One region of the Arthrobacter sp. Sr33 genome, then DNA from elsewhere that is predicted to be linked to it. Evidence: riboswitches for the same ligand, from Rfam matches in the RefSeq annotation. Region 1 holds a riboswitch; each other region holds the start of a gene.

Region 1 (4,051 bases):
CGCGCGCCCACTGGGCGTCCGCTCGTAGCTGATCTATCCGCGACGACGCCGGCGCGGCCTCCAGCTCGGGCAGGTCGATCTCGTGGGAGGCCCGCAACACTTCGAGCACCCGCCTGGCCATGAGGGTGTGTCCGGCGGCGGACATGTGCATCCGGTCAGTGTCCCAATAGCCCCAATTCTGGAACTCCCTGAACCGCCAGTAGTCCACCACGTCGGCGTGGTGCCGGTCAGCAATTTCACGGACCAGTTCGTTATAGATGGCCGTCCGCCCGCGGGTCTTGCCGAACACCGCCGACCCCACCGAATCAAAACCGGTAAACAGCACCACGGCGGCGCCCGAGCTCGCAAGGCGGGCCACGCCGTCGTCGTAGGCGGCCATCAGCGCGTCAATGTCGATCCGCGGCCGCAGGATGTCGTTGCCACCCGCGTAGATGGTGATCAGCGTGGGCTGCAGGGCCAGGGCCCGGTCAACCTGTTCGTCGAGGACCTGGCGCACTTTCTTGCCGCGGACGGCGAGATTCGCGTATCCCCAGGAGCTGTCGGCAAGGATCAGTTGCTCGGCCACCCGGTCAGCCCACCCCCGCACCCCGTTGGGGCTGGCTTCATGCCAGTCGCCGACGCCTTCCGTAAACGAATCACCGAGGGCCACATATCGTTGAGAGAATTCCACTAGAAGAGGCTACCTGCTCCCGCCGCGCGATAAGGTGGCATTGCAAGCAGACTGATAACTTTTTGCAGTGCACCCTGCTCCCCTCCCCACAACCTGAGAAGGACATCATGACCCAGCCCTCCGACACTCGGACCAAGCGCGCCGCGTTGATCATCAACCCGGTCAAGAACACCGGGGCTGATATTCGTGCGATCGTTTCGGAGCTCTGCGCTGCCGAGGGGTGGGACGAGGTGCTGTACCTGGAGACATCGGTTGATGACCCCGGCCGTGGTCAGGCACAGGAAGCCGTCGATGCCGGCGTGGACGTGGTGATCGCCGCTGGCGGTGACGGAACGGTCCGCTGCGTGGCCGAGGTCGTCAACGGCACCGGCGTCGCACTGGGGCTGATCCCGCTCGGCACCGGCAACCTGCTGGCCCGGAACCTGGACATCGCCGTCGACGATCCGGAGGAGGCCGCCAAGGCAGCCCTGTTCGGCACCGAACGCAACGTTGACGTCGTCCATGTCACCGTTGACCGCGCCCAGGACTCGCACGTGTTCCTGGTGATGGCGGGGCTGGGGTTTGACGCGTCGATCATGGCTGACACCCGTGATGACCTCAAAGACAAGGTGGGCTGGCTGGCCTACGTCGACGCCGGCATCCGGAACCTGAGCGGCAAGCCTGCACGCACCCGGATCACACTGGACGGCGGCGATGTCATCGAGCGTCGGCTGCGCAGCGTGATGGGCGGCAACTGCGGCAAGATCATGGGCGGGCTGGAGATTTTCCCCGGCGCCAAGATTGACGACGGCCTACTGGACATCATGACCGTGGCGCCCACCGGCCGGCTCGGCTGGCTTGGCGTCGTGGGTAAGCTGTTTGCCCGCGGAAAGGGCAAGGACCCATCGCTCGAGTACTTCCAGTGCAAGGAAGCCGAGATCCAGCTCGACGAGCCGCAGGAAATCCAGCTCGACGGCGACCCCCTCGGCAAGGGCACCCACATGGTCCTGCGCGTGGACGCTAATTCGTTGCGCCTGCGGATGCCTTACGGCAAGAAGGATCCAGCAGTCGTCACCCACCCGGAGCCCTAAGCCGCGAGGGCCGGGCCCGGGCCGGGTTAGAGCCGGGTCTGGGGATCGACTTTTTCGCCGTCGACCAGGAGCTCGAAGTGGAGGTGGCATCCGGTGGAGTTGCCGGTGCTGCCGACGGCGCCCAGGCCCTCGGCTTTGCCCACTTTCTGCCCCACGGTCACGCCGAGCACACTGAGATGGTTGTACGAGGTTTGGAGGCCCCCGCCGTGGTCCACCACGATCCGCTGGCCACCACCATAGGCATGCCACCCGGATTCCACGACGGTGCCCGCGCGTGATGCGAGGACCGGCGTACCGCAAGCCCCTGAGTAGTCGGTCCCGGTGTGCAGCTCGTCGCCGTACCCGCCCATCGGGTTCACCCGGTAGCCGAACGACGAAGCAATTTCGGCACCCTTGATCGGGGTGGTGAACGCTGCCGCGTCGCTGGACAGGACAGTGGTTTTGGCCTTCGGGGTTGCGGCCGTCGCGAGCGGGGACTCCTTGCTGAAATCAATTTCTGCTTCAGCGTCAGCAGTAACCGGTGCGGCTACGGCGGGGCCGGTTCCGGCGGTAGGGGCTGCCGAGGGGGAAGCCTCTGGCGAGGGGAAGGCTGCGGTGAGAACGAGGCCCGCCGCTGCGGCGAGGACTCCCACGGCCAGCACAGCTGACCGGCGGTTGGATTTCAAGATGGACTTAGGCGGGGCGGACGCGCGGCGGCGCCCGGACGTGACCGGCTGGAGCAAAACAGGAGCCTCTCTGCAACGCCGGTGAAGTTAGCTGTCGGATTCGAGCAAGAGTTGACTCGGCCCACTGCTGCTCTTCCAGTGAGCGGAAGAGTGGTTTGCGAAGGGCTGCACCCCAAGGCAGAAAACTGCCGAAGATGGGTCCTCCACCCCTGCCACGGTGAATTGGGGGCCGGCTGCTGACAGGGTTAGGCGTGCAGTCCGGGAGCCACAATGATGCGGATGGCTCCCTATAAGAATAGAGTGCTTAGCCGAGAAGTTATAATTTCGTTACACAGATCACGGCGTGGCGACTAGCCAAGTTCAGATCGGCCCCTGCGCCAATACCCCATGAAGGCCACCTGCTTGCGGTCAATCCCGACGTCGCGCACCAGATAACGCCGCAGCCCACGGACCACCGCGGCCTCGCCCGCGATCCAGGCATAGAACGGGAGCGCACCGGAGGGCCGGTCCGGGTTCAGCGAGGAATTCAGCGTTGACGCGTTCAGCCGCTGCGGGGTTTCCCACAGGATCGTTTCGTCAATGTTCACTTCTTCCGGCTCGGGGCCTGCTGTGGCTGCGGCAGCGGCGGCGAGGGTCAGCCCGGCGCGGGAGCTGGCATCGACTCCGACGGCGAACGGCGCGGCCAGCGACACCCAGCCGGGCACCCGAACCGTATCCCGGACCGCCGCGTCCAGCAGTTCACCGTGGGGGCGTTCCCCCCGGGCGAGCCAGATGATTTCCACCGCTGAGGTGGTGGACACAGCCTGGAAGTCTGCGTGGTCCGGCACTTCAAGGAAGGCGTGCCCGCCGACGTCGGCGGGGAGGGACTCCAGAATGGCGCTGATGGCGGGGACAGCTGTCTCGTCGCCGGCGAGGAGGACCTGCTGGGCGAGCCCCGGACGCCACTCGATCCCGCCGTAGGAGCCGGCGGTGGTGCAGGTGGCGGCGTGGACGTTCGGGCCGATCAGCCAGATCCGATCGCCGGGGGTGGCGGCGGCGGCCCACAGCGACGCCGGCCCCCCGTTCCCCTCAGCATCGAAGTGCATCACGAAGTCGACGTCGATCTCTGGCTGGTCACCATCGCACCGGGCCGCCCTGACGGTGTAGGTGCGCATGGCGCCGCGCTCGGCGGGGTCCATCGCGAGCCACCGCTGATACCAACCCGAGCCCTCGGGCGGTGACTCGAGGAGCTCCCGCATGTTCACGCGGGGGGCATCGTCGTCGCGGGTGGCGGGGATCATGACTTTGATCCGCAGGTCGAGCGTTGGCCCCTGCACCCCGAAGTCCCTCAGGCAGGACCCGCCGAAGGTGATGCGTTGGAAGTTGTCGCTGAGGCGCTGCACCCGGGTGACGACGACGTCGAAGGCTGATACCGCCGAAACGGTTCCATCGGTGCGCTGGGATGCGCGCTCGCTCCGTCGGGCCGTGCGATTGCTGACTTCGGTCATGTTGCTGCCTCCAGGTGGTGCGCGGACAGCGTGTCCTGCGGATTAGGCAGGAACCCCTGCCCGGTGGACGTTTCGGGTGACGGCTGAGTAGCTCCGTCGCCTGAGTGGTGCCGGCCGACCGGCACCACCATGGGTGTGCCGGATACGGGGTCCGGGATG
Region 2 (4,051 bases), on a different contig from region 1:
TGGTGTTGGTCCGGCAGGCACCCAGGCGGTCGTTGCAGTGGTTGAGACCATTCCCCCGGTCAAGAAGCCTGGCCTGGCCGGAGCTGAGCTGGCGGCTCAGGCACGGAATGCGGCCCGGTCCGTCGGCGTGGAGTTGTCGGCAGTGTTGGCGGTCCCGTCGTTGCCCACCGACATCAGGCACAACGCGAAGATTGACCGGACAGCGGTTGCGGTGTGGGCTGCCGGGGTGCTCGCCGGCGGCCGGGTCGGCAAGCTGTGAGGGTTCTCGTCACCGGTGCCAGCGGGATGCTGGGCCGGGTTACTGCCGCGCTCCTCCAGGCGCAGGGTCACGCGGTCAGGACGTTTCAGCGGCGCCCATCCGGTCTGGCTGGCGTTGAAGACAGCCTTGGATCGATCACCGACCAGACGGCAATCCACCGCGCTGTGCAGGGCATGGATGCGGTGGTGCACCTCGCGGCGAAGGTTTCCTTCGCGGGTGCTGCGGCTGACTTCGAGGCAATCAATGTGGAGGGCACCCGTGTCCTGCTCGAAGAGTCGCGCGCGGCCGGTGTGCGCGACTTCGTCTTCATTTCCTCGCCGTCGGTGGCGCACGTGGGTGAGGCACTCGTGGGTCAAGGTGCCACTGAGGCCACTCCGGCTCTGGTGCGCGGCAATTACGCGCAGACCAAGGCTAAAGCCGAACTGCTCGCGTTGGACGCCAACAGCGAAGGTTTCAGGGTGGCAGCGGTCCGTCCCCACATTGTGTGGGGTCCCGGTGACACGCAGCTGGTTGAACGGGTGCTGGAGCGTGCGCGTGCCGGGCGCCTGCCGTTCCTTGACGCCGGCACCGCCCTGGTCGACACCACCTACGTGGATAACGCCGCCGCAGCGATCGGCGCAGCCTTGAGCGGCATGGATCGGTTGGCTGGACAAGCTGTGGTGGTCACCAGTGGTGAGCCCCGCCCGATCGGTGAATTGATCGCCGGAATCTGCCGGGCCGGAGGGGTTCAGCCGCCGCGGTGGGCCGTTCCTGGCGGTGTGGCACGGGTCGCGGGATCCCTGGTGGAATTCCTCTGGCAGCGCGGCGGGATCGAGAGTGAACCGCCGATGACCCGTTTCCTTGCGGAGCAACTATCGACTGCACACTGGTTTGATCAGCGCAGGACCCGCGAGTTGCTCGATTGGACGCCTACGGTGTCAGTGGATGAAGGTCTGGCCCGCCTGGCACAGCATTACCAGGGGAACCAGCATTACCAGGGGAACCAGGCTTCCCTCTCCTAGCGATCCATCGGAGCGTGGAGACGTCCCTGACTGTCAGTTCGTCCCCAGGTGAGCTGGCTCGGTGGTGGCACGCAGTTTTCCGTTGTCGTATCTTGACCCGTCGGTTGCCTCGGTGTCATTGGCTTGCCCTATCGGGGACCAAAGCGTCCGGAAAGCACGAATGCGCCACCGGATTTCTCCGATGACGCATTCGGGTGCTGACAACCGTACCGCTGACGCGGAGGGTTTAGAGGGTGTAGTACCCAACCAGTGGCATGGCGCTGACCGCGTGGACCAGGGTGCCCTGGCTCGGGTTCAGTGCGCTGACCATCTGGCCGCCACCGATGTAGATGCCGATGTGTCCGCCGCCGTTCTGGACGACAAGGTCGCCGGGCTGAGGGTTGCTGGTGGGGGTCAGCGCGCCCATCTGTGCCTGGCTGGTGCGGGGCAGGTCGATGCCGTGCTGAGCGTAGACCCACTGCACGAAGCCCGAGCAGTCCCAGCCGCCTGGCGAGGTGCCGCCGTAGACGTAGGGGGAGCCAACGAGGCCCTGTGCTGTTCCGGCGATCCCTGCGCTGGAAACCTGTCCGCCGGTGGATGCTGCTCCCATTGGCTGGATGGTCTCGGAAGCGGTGGTAATGCCCAGGGTGCTGGTTTCGGCAGGCGCCGGAGCGGCTGCTGGTGCAGCAACTGGGGCGGGAGCAGCAGCCGGAGCTGGTGCTGCAGCCGGTGCTGGTGCTGATACCTGAGTGGCCTGGCCGGCGTTGCCGGACAGTGAGATGACGTCACCTGGGTAGATGATCGAATCCCAGCCGAGACCGTTCGAGGCGAAGATGGCCTCGATGCTGACGCCGTAGGTGCTGGCGATGCTGCCCAGAGTATCTCCGGACTGAACGGTGTGAGTGGTGGAGCTGGCGGCGGTCGTCTGGGCAACTGGTGCGGAGACGGCGGCCGGGGCGCTGACGTTGACTTCGCCTGCAGCGTTGGCTGGGAGTCCGGCGCTGAACATCAGACCTGATGCGGCGACGACTACAGCTGCTGGACGACCGATGGCGCCAGCGTGAGAGCTAACTGCCTTGGAAACGGTCTGCATGGCGCTTGGTGGGGTTGCACGGTGGCGCGCGATATAACGGTTCTTGGACATGATGTTGCCTCTCCCAATGCCTGCGAAGTTAGCTGTCGGATTCGGATGGGAGCCACCCGGGCGCTGTGCGCCTTCACCCCTAGGTCGTCTGGCGACGACCACTACTACTGGTTCCCCCGCTTCTGCCTGATGTGTGCGAACGGACCTTACGACGGCGGCAGAATTAGGCAATCTGTCGAAAGGACGCTGAGTTGAACGGAACCCAACGTGCGGTCCACTGTACATTTCCTGGTCCGGGTTTGTCACATTTAGGTTACGGCGGCAGTATGCTGTTGGATGTCCCAGGTCGGGGCGCGGGTCCGACCGTGGAGGGCTGAGGCAATCCAACACGACCTGCAGGAATTCCGCCGGGGCGTGAACGAGCATCGAATAGGTGACACGGAGAATCCGTGCTCGACCGGTGGTGAGCAGGTTCCATCGGCGGCGGTCTTCGGCGAATTCGGCGGGACCACTGTGATGGTTGCGTCCGCCGGGTTCGATGCCCAGCTGTCCTTCGACGAACAGATCAAGCCGTCCCACACCCTTGATGTACACCTGTGTTTGGACGCTGAGTCCTGCGCGGCGCAGGTGGGTGACGCTCACATGGAGCCACGATGATGGACGCAGCACCCAGAGGTTTGGTTGCGTTGCGGCACTGATCCAGGCCAGTTCAGCTTTGGCACACGATGCAGTGAGCAGACTCCCAGTGATGCCGGGTAGCGCAAAGACTCCTGGCCCGGGGTTTACCACCTCACCCTTTGCGAGGGCCGCGCGGAGGTGACCAGATCCCAGACCGGCGCGGGTGAGTTCCCTACGGCGTGCCACGCCGCCTAGTTCTTGCAGTGTCTTGACCGTGTCCATGCCCAATGGTCGCCCTCTTTGGGGGTGTCAGTGCGGCGTCACCCGTTCTATGTGGGTAAGTCTCCTTGGTGGAGCGGGAGTGGGACTGGGGCTAGTGGGCAACGTGGCACAGGTGAGGTGCGAGGGAGTGCTGAACCAAGGATCCCGGCTGCAGGGATGCGCTACCAGCGGCCGTTGCGGGGCTTCGGCTGACACCGCGGGCAGCTGAACGACGAACGGTTCATAAACATCTCGCGGCGGATCAGCGAAAGGCCGTCAAAGAACGGGTCGGCGGCGCAGCGGGTACAAGGTTCGCCCTCGCGGCCATAGGCGTTGAGGGAACGTTCAAAGTAACCGGAGCTGCCATTGACATTCACATAGAGCGAGTCAAAGCTGGTGCCGCCAGCGTCGAGCGCCCGCAGCATCACATCACGGCAGGCATCAATCAGCCGTAGGGCATCGGCCCGGCGCATGACATCCGTGGGGCGGGCATAGTGGACTTTGGCTGCCCACAGCGCTTCGTCGGCGTAGATGTTGCCGATTCCCGATACCAGTCCCTGGTCCAGTAGCGCTCGTTTAATTCCGGTCCTGCGTCGCCGGAGCTTTGCGAAGAAGTCATCGAAGGAGAATGCCGGATCCAGCGGATCGCGGGCTATATGGGAGGCCTCAACCGGGATCAGCGGCAGTGGACTCTCCCCCAGCCCACCCGGATGGCCGTCTGTGGTCGACACCATCGACGTCACAAAGAGGCCGCCGAAAATGCGCTGATCAACAAACCGAAGCTCCTGCGGCAGGGGTCCGGCATCAGGATCGTCGACAGCCGACAGGGTGAGCCTGACCCGCAAGTGC
Region 3 (4,051 bases), on a different contig from region 1:
GAGGAGGAAAACATTGTTGCCCTCCGCGCCCGGATCGCTGAACGGCTCCGCCATTCCGGTCCCACCGTCTCCCAGACCATCGGCCGGATGGAGCGCGACGGGCTGGTGATTGTCTCGGGCGATCGCCACCTCGAATTCACTGACCTTGGCCGCCGTCGCGCCATCGGGGTGATGCGCAAGCACCGCCTCGCCGAACGTCTCCTCTCCGACGTGATTGGCCTGGATTGGGCTTATGTCCACGAAGAGGCCTGCCGCTGGGAGCACGTGATGAGCGAGCGGGTTGAACAGCGGTTGTACGAGCTGCTGGGGAAGCCCACCGAGTCTCCATACGGCAACCCTATTCCGGGGCTTGAGGCCCTGGGCGGCCCGCCAACCCAAGGCTTCACCGACGGTGTCCGCAGCCTCCTGTCGGTGATCGGCGCCAATCCTCAGGGGTCAGTGATTACCCTTATCCGGTTGGCCGAGCCCATTCAGGTGGACCCGGAACTGCTCTCCCAACTCGATGAGGGTGGGTTGCGGCCCGGAACGGTCATCGGCGTGCAGGCGGCCGGCGACTATGTGTCGGTCAGGGTCGAGGGTATCGAGGGCGCGCTGGAGCTCCCGCCGGAGGTCGCCGCACACGTGTTCGTGTCGGTCGCCGGGCCGGCTCTCTAACCCTCCACGGCACAATATTGCCGCAAGTTATCCACAGGAAAAGATAACGAACGTATCTCTTTTGCTTCTGGTCGTGGATGATGGAAAGCTGACGTTGATACATCAGCGTTATCCAAACCGCACGCCTAACCCTGTCAGCGGATTTGGATGCTGAGACCCGTGACAGGGGCGGAGGACCCATCAGACGGCGGCTGATAAGCCGCCTTGGGGTGAAGTCCGGACGCGGTGCTGCTTCGGCGGACCGGTCAGGGCCGAGTTTCTTCCCGAACTCGAATCCGACAGCTAACTTCGCAGGCATATACGAAAGGGACCCTTTGTCGAAGCACCATGCTTCGGGACGCCGCCGTGCCGGCGCCCCAGTACCTGCCGTGCGTCCTCGGGACGCGCAACGACTCGAACGACGACGACGAGCAACCCGGGTCAGGGGCGACTTTTCGCTCACCGGGATGAGCCAAAAATTCGCCATCGCCGCCGCCGCGTCCGGGCTGGTGCTGACCGTTACGCTACCCACCACCGCGGGGACGGCCCCGCAGGACGACAATGCGGCCGCCGTAGCCGTTGCGCCCACCGTGCAGGCGACTGTTGCGCCCCGGGAAATCAGCGTTCCCGACGCGGCGCTGGTCGACTTCAGCCGCACCGCATTGCAGAGCACCTTTGACGCAGACGCCAAGCTCAGCGAGATCATGACCGCTGCAGACTCAGCGGCTGTACCTGCAGCGGCCCGCGGCTCCCTGTCAGCTCCCATGGACAAGCTGATTGTCACGTCCCCGTTCGGTTACCGGGTCAGCCCGATTACCGGTTTGGGTGGGGAACTCCACTCAGGTCAGGACTTCAGCAGCTCGTGCGGCACTGAAGTGTTCGCGGCAGCGTCCGGCACTGTCACCTTTGCCAGCTGGCACCCCTATGGCGGTGGAAACCGCGTGGTCATCGATCACGGCAACGGGCTCGAATCCACGTACAACCATCTCTCGTCCAGCAGTGTCCAGGAGGGGCAGTCAGTGGACCGCGGTGAGGTTGTCGCCCAGAGCGGTAGTACCGGTGCATCCACCGGCTGCCACCTGCATTTTGAAGTGATGGTTGACGGTCAGGCCGTGGACCCCATGGGCTGGCTGTAACCAAGGACACACCGTTTCGTGACCGGAATGTGACATTGCGGTCAATCTCATGTACCGTCAATCTCGTGCCAAATTCTAATAGGTTTGGCACCCTCGAGCAGATCGCCTAGCTCTGCCACTGCCTGAGGTTCCGTTCGCACAATTCGCATGGCAGAGGCGGGGGAACCAATTAGTGGATTTCGCAAGAAATCCTTGGGGTTAAGTCGTCTGATTCCACTGGGAATCAGAGGGCCGGGTGACTCCCATCCGAATCCGACAGCTCACCTCGCAGGCAATTGGGAGAGGCAATCGAACGTGTCAACTAGCTCTTCTCTGGGCCGCCACAGGGCCGCCCGTACGCACACCAGCCCCCTGACAGCCATCTCAAGCGCCGTCTCCTCGAACGCTGGTTCCGTCGGCCGCCAGGCAGCAGTCATCGTCGCAGCGTCAGGGCTCGTCCTGACCGCCGGACTGCCAGCCCACGGGTTCGGTGAGTCCGAGCGTGTCGTTCAGCTCTCCACCCCCCTGATCTCGATTGCTGCTACGGCTGACGCCGTAAGCGCTCCCGCCACCGCCGAGATCACCTTCGAGCGTGCAGCCGTGTCGGCGACGCCCGCCGCCGTAGCTGCTCCAGTCGTCGAGGTGCAGGCCGACGTCATCGAGCCAATAACAGCCGCCGCTGAGCCGGTAGCCGAAATGGTGGCAGAGCCCGCCGTGCAGGAAGCAGCGCCAGTCGAGGCAGCGCCAGTTGAGGCGCCCGCAGCAGAAGCAGTAGTCGCACCAGCTGCGCCAGCCCAGACGCCCGCAGCCGAAAAGCCAGCCCCCAAGGCTGCCCCTTCCGGTAACATCGCCGCTGGTCTGGTCGGATCCGCCTACTCCCAGATCGGTGTCGGGCAGGACTGCACCGCCATGGTTGAGAAGGCACTTCGCTCCGTCGGCAAGTCCGTTGGCGACATTGCGCCTGGCGATTTCTTCGCCTTCGGATCAGTTGTTGGCTCTCCAGCGGCGGGCGACCTGGTAATCACCGCCGGCCACGTAGCCATCTACGTCGGAAACGGCCAAGTCATCAGCGGTGGCCTGAACGGCATGAACACCGACCTCCATTCCCTTTCCGACCTCCCCGGCGCTAGCTTCGTCCGCGTTAGCTAAGACCACACCGAACCCTGGAGAACGCAAAAATGACAACTCGCACAGCTATTGCACGTCACCGTGCCGATAAGCGCCACAACACCAACTTCTCGGCTCTGGCCAAAGCAGTAACCGAGAACGCTGGCGGCATGGGCCGTCAGGCAGCTGTAATCGCCGCAGCATCAGGCCTTGTCCTGACCGGTGGGGTATCGGCCAACGCTGCTGAGCTCTCCCTCGAATCAGCCGAACGGACCACCCTGACCTCCGCGCTGGAGATCCAGGCCGCTCCAGCCGCCGTCGAAGCTCCCGCAGACGCCGACATTGCGTTCAACCGCACCCCGGTCAAAGCCGTAGCAGCCCCAGCAGTCGTCGAAGCCCCAGCAGTCACTGTTCAGGCTGAGACCGTTGTGGAGATCGAAGAGGCTCCGGCCGTGGCCCCGGCCGCTGAGCCCGAAACCGTAGAGCCGGTTACCGTAACACCTGCAGTGAACGTCGAGCCGGAAGCGCCCGTCCGGACCACTCCAGCACAGGCCGCTCCGGCAGCCGAGGCCCCCGTCGCGCAGAAAGCCCCAGCCGCATCCTCAGGGAAGGCAGCAACAATCGCGGCCGCAGCACAGGCTCAGCTGGGAGTCACCCAGGACTGCACCCGTCTGGTGAGCAACGCCCTGGCAGCAGCAGGGATCAACTTCCACGGCTGGCCAGCCGGGTACCTGTCCCTCGGACGCACGGTCAGCGCCGGCGAAGCCATCCCAGGTGACCTCATCTACTACACAGATGGCGGAGCCGGAGTGGCCCACATCGCTGTGTACATCGGTGGCGGCCAGGCAGTCCACGGTGGGTTCAACGGCAACCAGACTGTGGTCGCTCCAGCCGACCTTGGTTCGGGCCCAGTCTTCATCCGCGTCGGCGGCTAGGAACACCCCGCATGACGACAAAAGACCCGGAGGAATTTCCTCCGGGTCTTTTTGTGCGTCTGGCAGCCGCCCGGACTGTCAAGGCGATCGGTCCGCGACGACACGCGTGGACCAGCTCCATCAAAATTAGCTAACCGAGCGTCAGCCGAACTACCCTTACTCAAAAGGAGTCAGGATTTCGGCCTGCGACCCCGGCGATAGGGGTAGAGGCCTGATCGGCAAAGAGGAATGTGCATGCGCACTCTCGTTCTGAATGCTGGA

The links. A riboswitch is a leader RNA that binds a small molecule or an ion and turns the genes downstream of it on or off. The one in region 1 is predicted to bind cyclic di-AMP.
Region 2: linked by a shared signal. The riboswitch ahead of ACX80T_RS13925 (C40 family peptidase) and the one ahead of ACX80T_RS06440 (M23 family metallopeptidase) in region 1 are both predicted to bind cyclic di-AMP.
Region 3: linked by a shared signal. The riboswitch ahead of ACX80T_RS13660 (NlpC/P60 family protein) and the one ahead of ACX80T_RS06440 (M23 family metallopeptidase) in region 1 are both predicted to bind cyclic di-AMP.

What each region holds. Positions count from the first base shown of each region.
Region 1 is NZ_JBTNDD010000003.1:281,435-285,485, forward strand. It holds gene ACX80T_RS06430 (SGNH/GDSL hydrolase family protein) at 1-670, opposite strand, end outside; gene ACX80T_RS06435 (diacylglycerol/lipid kinase family protein) at 778-1,740, shown strand; gene ACX80T_RS06440 (M23 family metallopeptidase) at 1,767-2,405, opposite strand; cyclic di-AMP (ydaO/yuaA leader) riboswitch at 2,467-2,650, opposite strand; gene ACX80T_RS06445 (siderophore-interacting protein) at 2,756-3,892, opposite strand; gene ACX80T_RS06450 (ABC transporter ATP-binding protein) at 3,889-4,051, opposite strand, start outside.
Region 2 is NZ_JBTNDD010000011.1:10,037-14,087, forward strand. It holds gene ACX80T_RS13915 (alpha/beta fold hydrolase) at 1-259, shown strand, start outside; gene ACX80T_RS13920 (NAD-dependent epimerase/dehydratase family protein) at 256-1,260, shown strand; gene ACX80T_RS13925 (C40 family peptidase) at 1,487-2,383, opposite strand; cyclic di-AMP (ydaO/yuaA leader) riboswitch at 2,387-2,563, opposite strand; gene ACX80T_RS13930 (hypothetical protein) at 2,738-2,980, shown strand; gene mutM (bifunctional DNA-formamidopyrimidine glycosylase/DNA-(apurinic or apyrimidinic site) lyase) at 3,385-4,051, opposite strand, start outside.
Region 3 is NZ_JBTNDD010000010.1:98,793-102,843, reverse strand. It holds gene ACX80T_RS13670 (metal-dependent transcriptional regulator) at 1-654, shown strand, start outside; cyclic di-AMP (ydaO/yuaA leader) riboswitch at 793-966, shown strand; gene ACX80T_RS13665 (M23 family metallopeptidase) at 969-1,769, shown strand; cyclic di-AMP (ydaO/yuaA leader) riboswitch at 1,895-2,058, shown strand; gene ACX80T_RS13660 (NlpC/P60 family protein) at 2,064-2,897, shown strand; gene ACX80T_RS13655 (NlpC/P60 family protein) at 2,927-3,790, shown strand; gene ACX80T_RS13650 (HNH endonuclease) at 4,025-4,051, shown strand, end outside.